One region of the Ectobacillus soli genome, then DNA from elsewhere that is predicted to be linked to it. Evidence: predicted binding sites of a transcription regulator. Region 1 holds the regulator's gene; each other region holds the start of a gene.

Region 1 (5,690 bases):
TGTTATGGAAAATGCACGGTTAAAGGGAGGCAAAACGATGTCTCTTGAGGTCCGTGTATCAAATGGTACCGCGCAAGGGCTTTATCGGAAGCTTGGGTTTTTAAATGGTGGTATTCGGAAAGGATACTATACAGATAACTACGAGGATGCTCTCGTAATGTGGGTGAATTTATAATGGAAAAAGAAACACTATTATTAGCTATCGAATCAAGCTGTGATGAAACGGCAGCAGCAATTATAAAAAATGGACGAGAAATTGTTTCGAATGTGGTCGCATCTCAAATTGAAAGCCATAAGCGTTTTGGAGGCGTAGTTCCAGAGATTGCATCTCGCCATCATGTCGAACAAATTACAATTGTAATCGAAGAGGCGCTAACACAGGCCAATCTTACCTTTGCTGATCTAGATGCCGTTGCGGTAACAGAGGGGCCAGGATTAGTAGGGGCATTGCTTGTAGGTGTACATGCTGCAAAGGCGATTTCTTTTGCTCATCGGATTCCTTTAATCGGTGTGCATCATATTGCTGGACACATCTATGCAAATCGATTGATAAAGGAAATGCAATTTCCATTACTAGCTCTTGTTGTGTCTGGCGGTCATACTGAACTTGTTTATATGAAGGAGCATGGCTCATTTGAAGTAATTGGCGAAACAAGAGATGATGCAGCGGGAGAAGCTTATGATAAAGTAGCACGGACATTATCATTTCCGTATCCAGGTGGTCCGCATATTGATCGCTTGGCGGCACAAGGGAAGCCGACGATTGATTTGCCGCGAGCATGGTTAGAACATGACTCATATGACTTTAGCTTTAGCGGATTGAAATCGGCTGTTATTAACACTGTGCATAATGCAAGCCAGCGAGGAGAAACAATCGTACCCGAAGATTTGGCTGCTAGCTTTCAAGCGAGCGTTATTGATGTATTAGTAACAAAAACAGTGCGCGCAGCAGAGCAATATAAAGTAAAGCAAGTACTATTAGCTGGTGGAGTTGCTGCAAATAAGGGACTTCGCGGTGCACTAGAACAGGCGTTTCTGGAACAAAATGAAATAGAGCTCATCATTCCGCCTTTGTCCTTGTGTACAGACAATGCAGCAATGATAGGAGCAGCAGGAACGATTCTTTATCAACAAGGAAAGCGTTCGACATTAGCGTTGAATGCGAATCCTGGGTTGCCAATTGAGCGATAATATCCACAGCCTAAAGTAAAGGCTGTGAATAAATCGGTGGAAAGTTTGTGACTAAGTACGATGAGATTGTGTATAGATTTGTGGATAACTGTGGATATAACTGTGGGTAATGTGCGTAACTTATAGGGAAATGCGGAATATCAACGTGCATATGTGCATATCTCTGTGGATAGTGTGTAAAAAGGAGTAGAAGAAGAGCAAAATGCTCATTCCTCTACTCCTTTTTTGTGAAGTACGTTTTACTATCCACATGTGGATAGTGAATGCGGTTATATTTATTAACTTTGCAGTTCTTCCCATTGCGCCATAAGAGATTCAAGCTTCGATTCAGAGGCTTCTTTTTCTTTGTGAATACTTTGTACTTTTTCATAGTCTTGGAACACTTCAGGTGAGCAAAGCTCTTCTTCATAGGCAGTAATCTGTTCTTCTAGCAGCATAATGGTTTCTTCTATTTCCTCAAGCTTACGAGCACGCTGACGATCCTGCTTTTTTTTCTCTTTGTCTTCTTGATAGGTTCGTTTTTCAGTTGGTTCATCAGGTACAATTTCCAATTCCTCTTCTTTCAGACGAGCAATTTCTAATGTTTCTGCTTTTTTCTCTATATAATAATCATAATCGCCCAAATACTCAGTTGTACCAGAGGGTGCTAATTCTATTACCTTGGAAGCAACTCTATTAATAAAATACCGATCATGAGAAACGAAAAGAATTGTTCCTGGGAAATGAATCAAGGCATTTTCTAGAATTTCCTTACTACTTATGTCTAGATGGTTAGTCGGCTCGTCCAATATTAATACGTTACATTTTTGCATCATAAGCTTTGCGAGAGCAAGGCGAGCTTTTTCTCCGCCGCTTAGAGAAGAAACGATTTTTAACACGTCATCTCCAGAGAAGAGAAAATTTCCGAGAATGGTTCGTATTTCTTTTTCAGGCTGCATAGGAAACTCGTCCCATAGCTCATTTAACACGCGCTTGGAGGAAGTGAGAATAGCTTGCTGCTGATCATAGTAACCAATTGTGACATTAGAGCCAAAGGTAATAGAGCCTTTTAGAATGTCTAACTGATGAACCATAGCTTTTAATAAGGTTGATTTACCTATGCCGTTTGGACCGACAAGGGCGACACTGTCACCACGTGATAGGTGCATATTTACATGAGTAATAATTGGGTTTCCTTCATATCCGACAGCTACATCTTGTACGTGCAGTACATCATTTCCACTTTGACGCTCGATTTCAAAATGAAAGGAAGCGGATTTTTCATCATCAGCTGGCCGCGTCATGAGCTCCATGCGTTCTAATTGTTTACGCCGACTTTGCGCACGTTTTGTGGTAGACGCTCTTGCGATGTTACGCTGTACAAAGTCTTGTAGCTTTGCAACCTCGTCTTGTTGCTTTTCGTAGCGCTTCATTTCTTGCTCATACCACTCGGCCTTTTGCTCTAAATATTTACTATAGTTTCCGGTAAAGCGTTTGCTTTGTGTATTAGATATTTCATATACTTGGGTTACGATGCGATCTAAAAAGTATCGGTCATGCGATACGATGAGGATGGCACCTGAATAACTTTGTAAATATTGTTCTAGCCATGTAAGGGTTTCGATATCCAAATGATTGGTTGGTTCATCTAGAATGAGAAGATCAGGCTTTGTAAGCAACAGCTTCCCTAGTGCAAGGCGTGTTTTCTGACCACCGCTTAGCATTGAAATTTGCATCTTGTGTGTTTCGGTGGGAAACCCTAATCCACTGAGAACAGAGCGAATATCGGCTTCGTATTGATAGCCACCTTGATCACTATATAATTGTTGGAGTCTATCGTACTCCGCTAGAACCTTTTCATAACGAGTTTCATTACTGAATACTTCTTCTTTTCCCATTTCCTGCTCCATATTTCGTAGGTCCCGCTCCATTTCTTGCAGTTCCCGAAATACGGAGAGCATTTCTTCGCCAATCGTTAATGAGGTTTCTAAGCCGGTATTTTGTGCTAAGTAACCAATGGTAACGTCTTTTGGTTTAATAATGTCACCCGATTCATACGACATTTCACCTGCAATAATTCGTAGTAAAGTCGATTTACCTGCACCGTTACGCCCTACGAGTGCAACGCGTTCTCGGGATTGTACTTCTAGTTTTATATTGGATAAAATGACATCAGCCCCAAAAAGCTTTGTCAATCCATTTACCTGTAATAAAATCAACGTGTTTCACCTCAAATTAGTTAGTCTACTGTATATTTATAAAAAACTAATGTTTTTCAACATCATTAGAAATGGTGTATAGTTTAATAAGGAGACAATGGTCTCTCTCTATTATACAAGGAAAGCTTTACACCAATAAACTTTCAACGTACATTCTGTTAATAAAGGTCAAATTTCCCTATGGGGTAAACAGAAATCGGAAAGAGAGGGGGATATGATGGAACAGCCTAAAATACCGCAGGCAACTGCGAAACGACTACCCTTGTATTATCGTTTTATTAAAAATTTATCACTTTCAGGAAAACAACGTGTTTCCTCAGCGGAGCTCAGTGAAGCCGTAAAAGTTGATTCGGCTACCATTCGCAGAGATTTTTCGTACTTTGGAGCACTAGGCAAAAAAGGGTACGGTTACAATGTAAACTATTTATTATCATTTTTCAGCCAAACTCTTGATCAAGATGATTTAATTCAAGTAGCATTAATTGGCGTTGGAAATTTAGGAACCGCTTTCTTACACTATAATTTCATGAAAAATAATAACACAAAAATTGAAATGGCTTTTGATGTAGATGAGAAGAAGGTCGGACAGTTTATAGGAGAAGTTCCAGTTTATCATCTAAGTGAAATGGAACAACGGATGGCGGATGTAAAAGTAGCAATACTAACAGTACCGGCAGCCGTAGCACAGTCTGTTACAGATCGATTGTCACAGACGGGCATAGAAGGAATCTTAAATTTCACACCAGCACGTATTAATGTGCCAGAACATATTCGTATTCATCATATTGATTTATCAGTTGAATTACAAACGCTCGTTTATTTTCTGAAACATTATCCGAAATAGTAAGAAATTCACTTACATAAGAAATGCGAAGTATGAAAAAATGGACCAGACTGTGGTCCATTTTTTTACCTATGTTGCTTAATGGTTTCTTGCTTTCCATTTAAGTAGAATGAGGCGAATGGCAAGACCGAAATCAAAGGTAGCCATAAAAATCAGTAAGAGTGTGTAAATATTCCATATCGTAGTTTCCACGCTCGTTATAGCCAAATACGTGAAAATAGCGCCTAGTATTAAATATAGAGTTGCCATAAGCATAGGTGAATTTCTACGCATTTTTAAAATCCTCCAATAATTGTGTGCAAATTTTCAGCTTGTCGCATGATCTTATCCATATTGTTGCTTAATCCAAGGTTCACCAAAATCACGATTGTATTCATCATAACATGTGCAACAATGGGAACTATAATCCGCTTCGTATGTACGTATAAAAAGGAAAAAACAATACCCATAGATGTGTAAATCAAGATATGACTAAAATCGAAGTGAACCGTTGCAAATATGAGCGAGCTTATAATGGCGGCAACAAAAAAATTAAAACGCTTATAAAGGGAACCAAAGAAAATCTTTCGAAACACAATTTCTTCAAGAATCGGGCCGAAAATAGATGTAACTAATATGAACAGAGGAGCAACTTTAGCTATATCTACGAGCCTTTGTGTATTCTCAGAGCCGGGGTTAATACCAAATAGACGCATTTCGATGTTTGCTGCAATTGCTTGAGCAAACATAGCCAGAAACACACCAAGAAACATCCATAGAATCGTGTACATAAGTCCCATCTTACCACGAGCTAGTGGATCATCATCATGTCGAAGAAGCAGCAAGGTGATAATGAGAGCGACTACAAAGCTAATAATTGCCCAGTGCGCGGAAGCCATTTCAATTTGCATATTCCTAGTATAAGTAATGTATAGTCCAGTTTTTAATAAAAGAGGAACGCCAACTAAACTGGAAATTTGCATGACAATATATGTGATAATAATCCACCAATATTTAGTATTCAATTGTCATGTCTCCTTTTCTATATAAATTTACATTCGTAAAAAAGGAAATCCACGTTTAAGAGAGAAAAGAACTAAGTGGTCCTTTTTCAAACAAACGAGCGAAGTTTCACTTTATTGTATCATACAATTTTATAAGAATTACTGAAAGAATGTTTTCAGAAGAAGTGGGTATACTGTTCCAGTATGAGACGACTATTTATGGGATTATATGGGAAAATTTATGAAAATTTATGGTTTATACTTGCAAAAGAAATAGAGATTCATTATTATAAAAGGTGTGTTAGCACTCAATTGAGATGAGTGCTAATAAATAGAAAACTTACATATGAATTGAGGAGGTTATTTTCATGCTAAAGCCATTAGGTGATCGCGTAGTAATTGAACTTGTTGAAGCAGAAGAAAAAACTGCTAGTGGTATTGTGTTACCAGACTCTGCAAAAGAAAAGCCACAAG
Region 2 (5,690 bases), on a different contig from region 1:
GCTGGGATTGCGATTGGAAATAGAGATATGCCGAGAAAGCCAATTCTTATATTATCCGGAATTGGAATGGTTGGAACATTTGCTCTTGCTTTAGTGTTTGCAAGTTCCATTCCATCTCTTTCTTACATTTTAATTGCTTTGTCTGGATTTTTCATGTACATTCAGTACCCAATCTTTTTGAATCTTCCGCACGAATTAAAAGGAATGACACCGCAAAGATTGACGATTATGTTCGGTTTATTCTGGGCACTTGCTTATGCAGGGCAAACAATCGCGACAATCATTTGGAGTTACATTCTAGGTAGCGCAGGCTACGTACCATCTATGATTTTCTTTATTGCTTTTTCTACTATATATATCTTTATGGCAGCTACCTTCCCAGAAACAAGACAAAAGGGCGGGGTAAGCAAGAAGGTCGCTTAATCGAATTTTATATCATGTTTTTTCTGGCGGGAACAGCTCACTCTATTTTTGAGGCTGTTCTTTTTTGTGATGTAGTAGCTATGATCCAAATAAAACCTTACCCGGGGTTTGCGGTAAGGTTTCATAGAATTCATATGTTTGTATTAAGCTTGCTCATCCGTTTCCATCTCTTTTATAGATTCAGCAACCTTCAACATCATCGAGCATTCGATTCGTTTGCGGAAGATGTCGCAGCTGAAGTCGTACGTTCCATTTAGGGAGCCGGTTGCGTGTAGTGCGTTGGCCGGGCAACCGCCGCTGCAGTAGAGCTTTGCCCAGCAGTTCTGACATTCTGGTTTTGAGTAGCAGTTACTTTCTTTGAATTGGGCTTGAATGTCTGGTTTTGTGATTCCGTCCCAGATGTTTCCCATGCTGTATGCTGCATCACCGACAAACTGGTGGCAAGGGAAGAGCTCGCCCCATGGTGTGACAGCGAGATATTCGGTTCCGGATCCGCAACCTGAAATTCTCTTTTGGATGCAAGGGCCTTCGGATAGGTCAAGCATGTAATGGTAGAAGGTGAAGCCATTTCCGTTTTCACCGCGTGTGAGCATTTCCTTGGCGAGAATTTCATATTGGTTGTAGATCTCAGGGAGGTCCTTCTCGGTGAGTGCATACGGTTCCTTTGGATGACAGATGACCGGTTCCATGGAGAGCTTGTCAAAGCCAAGGTCAGCGATATGAAAGATGTCATTGGTAAAGTCAACGTTGTTACCGGTGTAGGTTCCACGTACGTAATATTCTTTGTCTCCGCGCTTTTCAATAAAGCTTTGGAACTTGGGAACGATATGATCGTAGCTTCCTTTTCCGTTCACGGTTTTACGAAGTAGGTCATGGACCTCTCTTCTTCCGTCAAGGCTAAGTACGACATTGTACATTTCTTGATTTAAGAATTCAGTAACTTCGTCATCGAGTAGCATTCCGTTTGTTGTGAAAGTGAAGCGGAATGTCTTTTTGTACTCTTTTTCTTTGCTTCTTGCGTAAGCGACAATTTGTTTGACAACCTTCCAGGCCATGAGTGGCTCGCCCCCGAAGAAGTCGATGTCGAGGTTTCGGTGATGGCCCGAATTGTCTAATAAGTAATCGATAGCCCTTTGTCCAATCTCATAGCTCATGATGGCTCTGTCTCCGTTGTATTTCCCTTGGCTGGCAAAGCAGTATTCGCAGGATAGATTACATGTGTGCGCAACATTAAGGCAGAGCGCCTTTATATACGTTTGGCGATTTCGCAAATCTATGGAGAGGTCCTTAAACTCATCTTCAGTAAAGAGTTGTCCCTCTAGTTTTAGTTCCGCAATATCTGCGATTGTTTGACGAATGTCTTCCACGGTGACGCTAGAATCAAATGTATATTTGTCCATCATCATAATCATGATTGATTCTGCAGGCATATTTTCATAAAGCGATATGATTTCGTAGGCAAGGTCGTCGACCACATGCACCGATCCGCTGTAGGTGTCGAGCACGATGTTATATCCATTTAATTTATATTGATGTATCACTTTGATCACCAAACTCTCCAAAAAATTGCCGCCCATCTGTATGGAAGCATGGGCGGTATCTGTTTTGTTTCTTATCTGTTCTGTGTGTTTTCACACGTTTGATTTGCAACGCCGCAAGACGTTTTGCAAGCGGACTGGCAAGATGTTTGGCATGCTCCGCATCCGCCGTGCTTTGCAGTTTCCTTCAGCTTCCGAGTGCTTAGTGTTAGAATTCTCTTCAAGATGAATAGCCTCCTTTTTAATATTTTATTAGAAAAACAAAATCCATAAAATATGAATTGATTCACATTTATTCCTATCGATATTTTAACAATCCATTAAAGTTCCGTCAATTATTTACGGGACTTATAAATCAAGGAAATTTGAGTAGATTCAAACAAGAATAGATGAGGGCGGTTTTATGACTATGCCATAGTGAAAATAGTTAAAATTACTATTTTAAGAAAATAGTTTCTAGGAGCGTGAGAGAGTTGATTCCGTTATCCTCCATTCTTATGGTTTGATTTTTTAAAATCAAATAGCAATACTAGTGTATATGATGATGAAAATCCCTCTTTACATTCTCGTTACGTAAAGGTTTATAGTCATGATGTCAGGGAGATGAGGGTATGGAGTATACGGTGCAAATGTTGGCAAAGCTAGCTGGGGTTACGAGCAGGACGCTTCGATATTATGATGAAATTGGGATTCTCAAGCCGGCGAGAATCAATTCGTCAGGGTACCGGATTTATAGTCAGGTGGAAGTAGATCAGTTGCAACAAATATTATTTTACCGCGAGCTTGATGTGGATTTGGAAACGATTAAGAATATCATATTTTCTCCTGCCTTCGATGACAGAAAAGCATTGGAAGAGCATCGTGAAAGGCTTCTGACAAAGCGAAAACAGCTAGACGTTTTGCTTACGAATGTAGAGAAGACGTTAGCGGTAAGAGAAGGGAGAATAATGATGAGTGATCGTGAAAAGTTTGAAGGATTTAAACAACAGCTAATAGATGAGAACGAAAAGAAGTATGGCAAGGAAGTAAGAGAGAAATATGGGGACGAACAAGTTAGTCGTTCGAACGAAAAGATAAAAGGGATGTCAGAGGAGAAATACCGAGAGGCTGAAAATCTTGGGGGGCAGGTTTTGGAGGTACTGAACAAAGCATTTGTTACCGGTGATCCTGCCGGCGAATTGGCGCAGCAGGCAGCTGATTTGCACCGGCAGTGGCTCTGTTATTTCTGGAATCAGTATACGAAGGAAGCACATGCAGGTGTCGCACAGATGTATGTCGACGACGAACGATTTACTGCGTATTATGAGAAAACGCATAAAGGCGCTGCGCAGTTTTTGCGCGACGCGGTATGGATTTATACTGGGATGAAAACGAAATAAAGATGGGAAGGTGCTCAGGGAAAAGTGAGCGCCTTTTTTGATGGGTGAGAAGGGAGTGTGCTTGGGGAGGTGGAAAAGGCGGTAGTATAGGAACGAAAGCGAGAATAAAAAAAGAGGGATGAGCCCTCCTTCTTGTTTTTACTGTTACTTACCTTGAAGCGCTGCTACTACTTCAGCGATAACGATTTGGCTACCGAGTAGCGGTGATTCTGCTTGCGTGCTGCCACTGTCTTTGGCTGGACGGCTATGTGCTGCTTTGAATGCATCGCTTTCACGCCACACGCGGAAATGTTCAAGTGTATCCCAGTACATGTTTACACTCATTTCATCATATTCTTCAAAATCTTTACATACCGCAACTTCTACTTTTAGAAATCCTTCGAATGTTTCTAGAACACCTGGACGTGTAAAATTAGGTGCCATTCTTTCAGCAAATCCTTTTTTTACTTTAATGCGATTTGTGACGATATACATATACGAGCGCCCCTTTTTACAAAATTTTTATAGCTATAAATCGTACTATTCTTCCTTATGGTAACATGTTTCACGTAATAGTTACAAAACTGTAACCTCACGCCTGTGCTGTATTTTTATTCTGTACAAAAGTGCTAGTATTTTGATGAAAGCAAGGTGTAAAATGAAGGCACTGTGTAAGGATGAGGGGTGAGTGAAGTGGCTAGGGAGCGAAAGTTTACAACGAAAGAGATATTCACATTGACGAAGCAACTACTTCTTAAGGTTGGCTATGAAGGATTTACCATTAGTTTATTGGCAGAAAGTATGGCTGTTTCACGTGCAGCTATTTATAAATATTATACGAACAAAGAAGAACTGATTATGGATTTCATGCTGGAAGAAATGAATGAAATAGTTGAGGAAATCGGAAGGATTGATTCGGAGGCTACTTTTATAGAGCAGTTGGATCAGCTCATTCATAAGATCTTTCAATACAAAGATCTTCACCAAATGCTTGGGGCAGCGAGTCAGATTGATAGTAGGGGAATGAATACTATCATCAAAAAGAAAGAGAAATTGGAGCAATTGCATTTTGGGATGTATCGTCCTTTGCAAGGGATAATCGAACGCGGGAAGAAAGAAGGGTTTCTCGTTGATTCTCTTTCGAATGAAATGATCATTGGATTTATCTTTCAAACCATTGATATACCAAATCATACCGGTGTACCAGCTGATACGTTTATGCAGGCAGTAAAACAAATGATTCTCCATGGGATTTCCAATAAACAATAGGTGACAGATGTGTAACTTATGTGTATACTCATGTATGCGTGAAACTTTTTTTTACCAAAAGTGACGGATGTGTAACTTTTAAAAAAGGAGGAGATTCGATGTTTTTAGGTTGGAAAGAAATGCAGCGTTCGAAACTACGCTATTTCATGATTGGTTTTATTATTGTTCTCATTGCATGGCTTGTATTCATTCTTTCCGGGCTTGGGAATGGTCTATCCACATTAAGTGCGGCAAGCGTCAAAAATATGAATGCGGATTATGTTGTATATCAAAAGGGAGCAGGTGCTACCTTTAGTAAATCCCTTCTTTCTGAATCGTTAGCGCAAGATATAAAGAAACAAGATAATGTGAAAGATGTAGCCGCCTTTGGTGCTGCAATGGGTGCTATTTCGAAAGAAAAAATGGATAATTCAGCAGATAAAACGGATATTGCCCTTCTTGGTATCGAGCCAGGCTCATTTTTAGAACCAAAAATAGTTGAAGGCGTAGCGTTAGATGCCTCCATTAAAAATGGTGTGCTTGCAAACAAGACATTAAAGGATAAAGGATATAAACTTGGCGATACGGTCGTTGCGTCTGGTTCGAAGGAAAGCTTCAAAATTATTGGATTTGTGGAAAACCAAACGTACAATCACTTACCTGCCCTTTTTGCAACAATGGAAGAGTGGCGCACCTATCAATTTGCAGCTCCAGGTGCCAATAATGGAATAAAAGACGTTGTCAATGCAATTGTTGTGCAGGGGACGAAAGTGGATGCTGCCAATATAGATAAGCAAATAAGTGGAATTGAAACGGCAACGAAGGCAAAGGCGGTACAAGGTATGCCTGGATATAAAGAAGAAAATGGAACCATTACGATGATGCTTGCTTTTCTCGTTGTCATCTCTGCTTTTGTTATTGCAGTATTCTTCTATGTACTTACTCTTCAAAAATCAAACCAATTTGGCGTCATGAAAGCGATTGGTGCAAGCAATCGCTTCTTAGTACGCACGATTGTTTCACAGGTGTTTGTTCTATCATTTATTAGTATCGCAATTGGGGTAATTTTAACGTATTTGACGGCTCTTATTTTCCCGAAAGAAATGCCATTTAGCTTAGATGC
Region 3 (5,690 bases), on a different contig from region 1:
CTATTTTTGGAATAACACGAATGTTAGGTGCCTGATGTTCTTGTAAAATATGCTTAATATTTAGAACATCTGAGGCATCTCGAATATAAGAAGCTGCAATGAAATCTACATGCTGAGAGATACCAAATAGAATGTCTTGCATATCTTTTTCCGTTACACCGGGAAGACGGATGTCTATATCTGGAACATTCATGCCTTTATGATCTTTCAAGATTCCGCCGTGAATGACGGTTGTTTGTAGTTCTTGGTTTCTCTTGTCAACTACTTCTAATTCTAATAATCCATCGTCGAGTAGAAGGCGGGAGCCGATTGCTACATCATCATATAGTCCTTCGTATGTAATAGAAAAATGCTCTGCTGTGCCTAGCACCTTAGTCATAGAAACAATAACAGTTGAACCATCCTCTAACCGCGCTTCGCCCCCAGCAAACTCGTGTGTTCGAATTTTTGGTCCTTTGATATCTAATAAAATGGCAACCGTAATTCCGGTTTGTAACGAAGCAAGACGGATCATTTCAATACGTGCACGATGCTCTTCATAAGTACCATGGGAAAAATTTAGACGTGCCACATTCATGCCAGCTTGGATCAACTCTTTCAATTTTTCTAAGCTGCTACTAGCTGGTCCAATCGTACAAACAATTTTGGTTTTACGCATACTCATCACTCCTTAGTATGGAATACGGTTAGTTTGGGACAAATACTGCGTAGCTATCCAAAAAAGGATAACGTTATAAAAAAAGGCGTCATATAGTGTCCCTTTTCAAAGGGGGTATTAGATATTAAATAAAGTTTGAATATACTGCTAGTGGGAAAATAATATTCTTTCCCAATTTCATGAGTTGTACTTTATTTCTAGTATGAAAGCATGTACATGCTTTAACTACTAGTAAGGAGGAGAAAAAATGGGCTTTTCAATGAAGTATGATGTGATTCCTCAGTATTTAACGTCACCTAGTTTACGAAGATCAGGCCTCTTAATTCAAAAAGTTGTATTTATTGTCGCGCACGATACAGGAAATACGAATTCAACTGCAGCAGAAAATGTAAGCTACTATGAAAGTTCTCGCAATGAAATAAGTGCCTCTGCTCATTTATTTGTAGATGATAAACAAATCATAGAATGTATTCCGGCTTTGACTAATGCACCGGAAAAAGCGTGGCATGTGCGCTATGAAGTAACGGGTGATAATGAGCGCTTTGGTGTGGATGCAAATGATGCAGCAATTGGAGTGGAACTTTGCTTTTCAGATAATGGGTCAATCGATAACGAGGAGGCTTACAAGCGTTACGTGTGGGTTCTTGCATATATCTGCTATCGATTTGGGTTAGACCCTAGCACTAGTATTATAGGACATGAAGAACTTGACCCGTCGAGAAGAGAGGATCCGTCGAACGCATTGCGGTATACAGGACGTACTTTTTCTAATTTAGTACAAGACGTTGTGAATGAATTTAACGCATCAAGCGAAGGCGATAGTCCCGAACCAGTACCGCAGCCATCTCCAAATGGAATAGGAATTGCCACGGTTTTAGTTGATTCATTAAATGTTCGCACCGAGCCGAGCTTAAATGGCTCCATTGTGAAAGTGGTGAATAAGGGAGGAGCCTATATCGTATATAGCGAACAAAATGGCTGGTATAACGTAGGTGGAAATGAGTGGATTAGTGCAAAGCCTCAATACGTTACGTTTACACCTAATGGACAAACTATTCCACCTCCAGCACAGGTTACTTCCGGCATTGCCACAATCCTTGCTGATGCGTTAAATGTTCGTTCAGCCCCTAGCATAAATGGTAGTATCGTGAAGGTTGTATATAAAGGAGAAGCCTATCAAGTATATTATGAACAAAACGGTTGGTACAACGTAGGAGGAAATGAATGGATCAGTGCTAATAGCGCCTATGTTTCATTCGTTCCTAGTGGTACGAGTGCATCTCAACCCAATGTGACTGGGATAGCAACGATTCTTGTCCGTAATCTTAATGTACGAGCAACGCCAAATATGACAGGAAGAATTGTTAAAACAGTGAAAAAGGGAGAAAAGTATATTGTATTTAGTGAGCAAAATGGCTGGTACAACGTAGGAGGAAATGAATGGATTAATGCAAATCCGAGATATGTTAGCTTTCAGTCAAATTAAACGAGAAAGATGCGCCTTTGGTGCATCTTTCTCGTTTTAAAGATGGACATTCATTTGTGAAATCATTCACAAATGTGTCACATCTAAGAGTGTAATTACTTTGCTTCAAATAGTATGCTTATAATGAAACTTGTTATATCAAAAGTCTTGTCCCTTATGAATGGAATGGAGGAGATTCAGATGACTCAATTGATAGAAAAAGTACAAGATGCTTGGCAAAACTTTAAAGGTGCAACTTGGAAACGTGAAATTAATGTCCGTGATTTTATATTACAAAATATGAATGGCTACAACGGGGATGAATCATTCCTAACAGAAGCTACCGATGCAACGAAAACGTTGTGGGCGCAAGTATTGGGGCTTACTCAATTAGAAAGACTAAGTGAAGGCGTCTTAAATATGGATACTGAGATCGTATCAACGATTATCTCGCATAAACCTGGTTATTTAAATAAGGAATTAGAAACGATTGTTGGATTTCAAACTGATGAACCATGTAAGCGCTCTCTCCAACCGTTTGGCGGTATTCGTATGGCAGAGCAAGCATGCGAATCATATGGCTTTAAAGTGAGAGAGGATATAAGTCAAATTTTTCGAGATTGGCGAAAGACTCATAATCAAGGCGTATTTGATGTATATACAGCTGAAATGAAGGCAGCGCGAAAATCAGCTATTATTACAGGATTACCAGATGCGTATGGACGTGGACGTATTATCGGTGATTATCGCCGCGTTGCATTGTATGGTGTAGATCGTCTGATGGAAGAGAAGAAAAATGATTTCGAAAATACATCGAAAACAATGAGTGAGGAAGTTATTCGTCTTCGCGAGGAAATAGCTGAACAGTATCGGGCTCTGTCAGAACTTAAGAAAATGGCAGCTTCCTATGGATTTGATATTTCAAAACCTGCGACTACTGCTCGTGAGGCTTTTCAATGGCTATACTTTGCGTATCTTGCTGCTATTAAAGAGCAAAACGGGGCTGCTATGAGCTTAGGACGTACGTCAACATTCCTTGATATCTATGTAGAACGTGATTTACAAAACGGAACATTAACAGAAGAAGCAGCACAAGAGCTAGTCGATCATTTCATTATGAAGCTTCGTCTTGTGAAATTTGCAAGAACACCCGATTATAATGAACTATTTTCAGGTGATCCAACTTGGGTTACAGAATCCATTGGCGGTGTTGCTTTAGATGGACGTCCACTTGTTACGAAAAACTCATTCCGTTTTCTCCATACATTAACGAACTTAGGACCTGCTCCGGAACCTAACTTGACGGTGCTTTGGTCTACAAAATTACCGCAAGCATTTAAAAACTATTGTGCTCAGATGTCCATCAAGACATCAGCCATCCAGTATGAAAATGATGATGTAATGCGTGCTGAATATGGTGATGATTACGGGATTGCCTGCTGCGTATCCGCTATGCGAATTGGAAAGCAAATGCAATTTTTCGGGGCACGTGCGAATTTAGCGAAAGCACTTTTATATGCCATTAATGGTGGGAAAGATGAAAAACTAAAACAACAAATTGGACCAGAATATGCACCGATTACGGCAGAAGTACTGCAATACGAAGAGGTAATGAAGAAGTTTGACACGATGATGGATTGGCTAGCAGAATTATATATCAACACATTAAATGTTATTCATTACATGCACGATAAATATAGCTATGAACGGATTGAAATGGCTCTACATGACACAGACATTATTCGCACAATGGCAACAGGAATTGCAGGTCTATCTGTTGTAGCAGATTCTCTAAGTGCGATTAAATATGCAAAAGTGATGCCAATTCGCGACGAGAATGGCATTGCTGTGGATTTTGCAATTGAAGGAGAATTTCCTAAATACGGTAATAATGATGATCGTGTGGATAGTATTGCAATTGATATCGTAGAGCGCTTTATGAAGAAGCTTCGTAAACAAAAGACATATCGAGACTCTGTTCCAACCATGTCGATTTTGACCATTACGTCAAATGTTGTATATGGTAAAAAAACAGGAAATACTCCTGATGGTCGTCGTATGGGTGAAGCATTTGCACCAGGTGCAAATCCAATGCATGGCCGAGATACGAAGGGCGCACTGGCATCCTTACTTTCCGTTGCCAAGCTTCCTTATCATCATGCCTTGGACGGAATATCCAATACATTTTCAATTATTCCTAAGGCACTTGGAAAAGAAGAAAGTACGCAAATTGAAAATCTAGTAACCATGTTAGATGGTTATGCAAGAAAAGAAGGTCATCACTTAAATGTTAATGTATTTAATAGAGAAACACTTCTTGATGCCATGGATCATCCAGAAAAATATCCACAGCTAACGATACGTGTATCTGGCTATGCAGTTAACTTTATTAAATTAACACGCGAACAGCAAATAGAAGTAATCAATCGTACAATGCACGAATCCATGTAACGAAAGGGGCGTATATGATGAAAGGGCGCATTCATTCTATAGAATCATGCGGTACCGTTGATGGTCCAGGCATACGCTATGTGATTTTTCTGCAAGGATGTTTGCTGCGCTGTCAATATTGCCATAATGCCGATACATGGGAAATAGGAGCCGGTAAAGAAATATCTGTGGAAGAAATAATTGAAGATGTGAAATGTTATTTACCATTCCTAACGAAAGGCGGCATAACCGTTAGCGGTGGGGAGCCCCTTTTGCAGCTGGATTTCTTAATAGAGTTATTTAAACAATGTAAGGGGCTCGGCATCCATACAGCGATTGATACTTCCGGTGGATGCTATAGTGAAGAGATGCCATTTCAAGAAAAGCTCGGAGAATTAATGAACTATACCGATTTATTGTTACTTGACATTAAACACATTGATTCCCGTAGCCATCGTAAGCTTACGGGAAAACCAAATGAACATATCTTATCCTTTGCTCGTTATTTGTCACAGAGAAGAAAGCCTGTATGGATTCGGCATGTCCTCGTCCCTACGATTACGGATGGTGAAGAAAATCTGCGTAATCTAGCTACTTTTCTCACAACCCTAACAAATATAAAGAAGGTTGAGGTATTGCCATATCATAAACTTGGCGTATATAAGTGGAAAGCACTAGGTTTATCGTACCCACTAAACGGAATTGAACCACCTTCAGAAGAATGTGTTACTCGTGCGAGAAAAATTCTAACAGAAAACCTAATTCTTTTGAATTAGGTTTTTCTTGTGAGGAAGAATGCAGGCTGTGAAACTAGCTTGCCTGCTTTTCTTATGGAGAAGAGAAGTAGAATGGAGTATACTAAACAAGGTATTCTATATTTGTAAACGGAATAATAATTTTCTTTGCAAAGATGTAAAATTTATGGAAGTTGTTTTTAATGTTGCTTTTCTTCATGACATTAAAAACAGAAAGAGCTAGGAGTGAATTTGTTTGAGCAATAACCCCAAAGTGTTAATTTTTACTGCGCACTATGGTAACGGACATGCGCAGGTAGCAAAAACACTTGAACAGGCGTTTCATCAGAGAGGAATAAAACAAGTCATTGTGCGTGATTTATTTACAGAATCACACCCTGTT

The links. Region 1 encodes Rex, which represses fermentation and respiration genes when NADH is low (regulators of the CRP and FNR family bind a similar motif). Its sites were predicted from a motif close to TTGTGAAATATTTCACAA; they were not measured.
Region 2: scfA (six-cysteine ranthipeptide SCIFF) is a predicted target of Rex. The motif match lies at 2,236-2,253, and genes of this name have one in related genera.
Region 3: pflB (formate C-acetyltransferase) is a predicted target of Rex. The motif match lies at 2,199-2,216, and genes of this name have one in related genera.

The regions. Positions count from the first base shown of each region.
Region 1 is NZ_JBGJZM010000008.1:3,904-9,593, forward strand. Features, by position in the region: gene rimI (ribosomal protein S18-alanine N-acetyltransferase) at 1-175, shown strand, start outside; gene tsaD (tRNA (adenosine(37)-N6)-threonylcarbamoyltransferase complex transferase subunit TsaD) at 175-1,191, shown strand; gene ACAN53_RS17760 (ABC-F family ATP-binding cassette domain-containing protein) at 1,470-3,389, opposite strand; gene ACAN53_RS17765 (redox-sensing transcriptional repressor Rex) at 3,607-4,233, shown strand; gene ACAN53_RS17770 (YdiK family protein) at 4,312-4,506, opposite strand; gene ACAN53_RS17775 (CPBP family intramembrane glutamic endopeptidase) at 4,509-5,237, opposite strand; gene groES (co-chaperone GroES) at 5,585-5,690, shown strand, end outside.
Region 2 is NZ_JBGJZM010000005.1:85,867-91,556, reverse strand. Features, by position in the region: gene ACAN53_RS16920 (MFS transporter) at 1-423, shown strand, start outside; gene scfB (thioether cross-link-forming SCIFF peptide maturase) at 567-1,964, opposite strand; gene scfA (six-cysteine ranthipeptide SCIFF) at 2,036-2,185, opposite strand; gene ACAN53_RS16905 (MerR family transcriptional regulator) at 2,573-3,340, shown strand; gene ACAN53_RS16900 (heme oxygenase) at 3,485-3,814, opposite strand; gene ACAN53_RS16895 (TetR/AcrR family transcriptional regulator) at 4,013-4,588, shown strand; gene ACAN53_RS16890 (ABC transporter permease) at 4,687-5,690, shown strand, end outside.
Region 3 is NZ_JBGJZM010000003.1:205,714-211,403, forward strand. Features, by position in the region: partial or broken gene pyk (pyruvate kinase) at 1-658, opposite strand, end outside; gene ACAN53_RS15505 (SH3 domain-containing protein) at 906-2,144, shown strand; gene pflB (formate C-acetyltransferase) at 2,325-4,574, shown strand; gene pflA (pyruvate formate-lyase-activating protein) at 4,589-5,329, shown strand; gene ACAN53_RS15520 (diglucosyl diacylglycerol synthase) at 5,544-5,690, shown strand, end outside.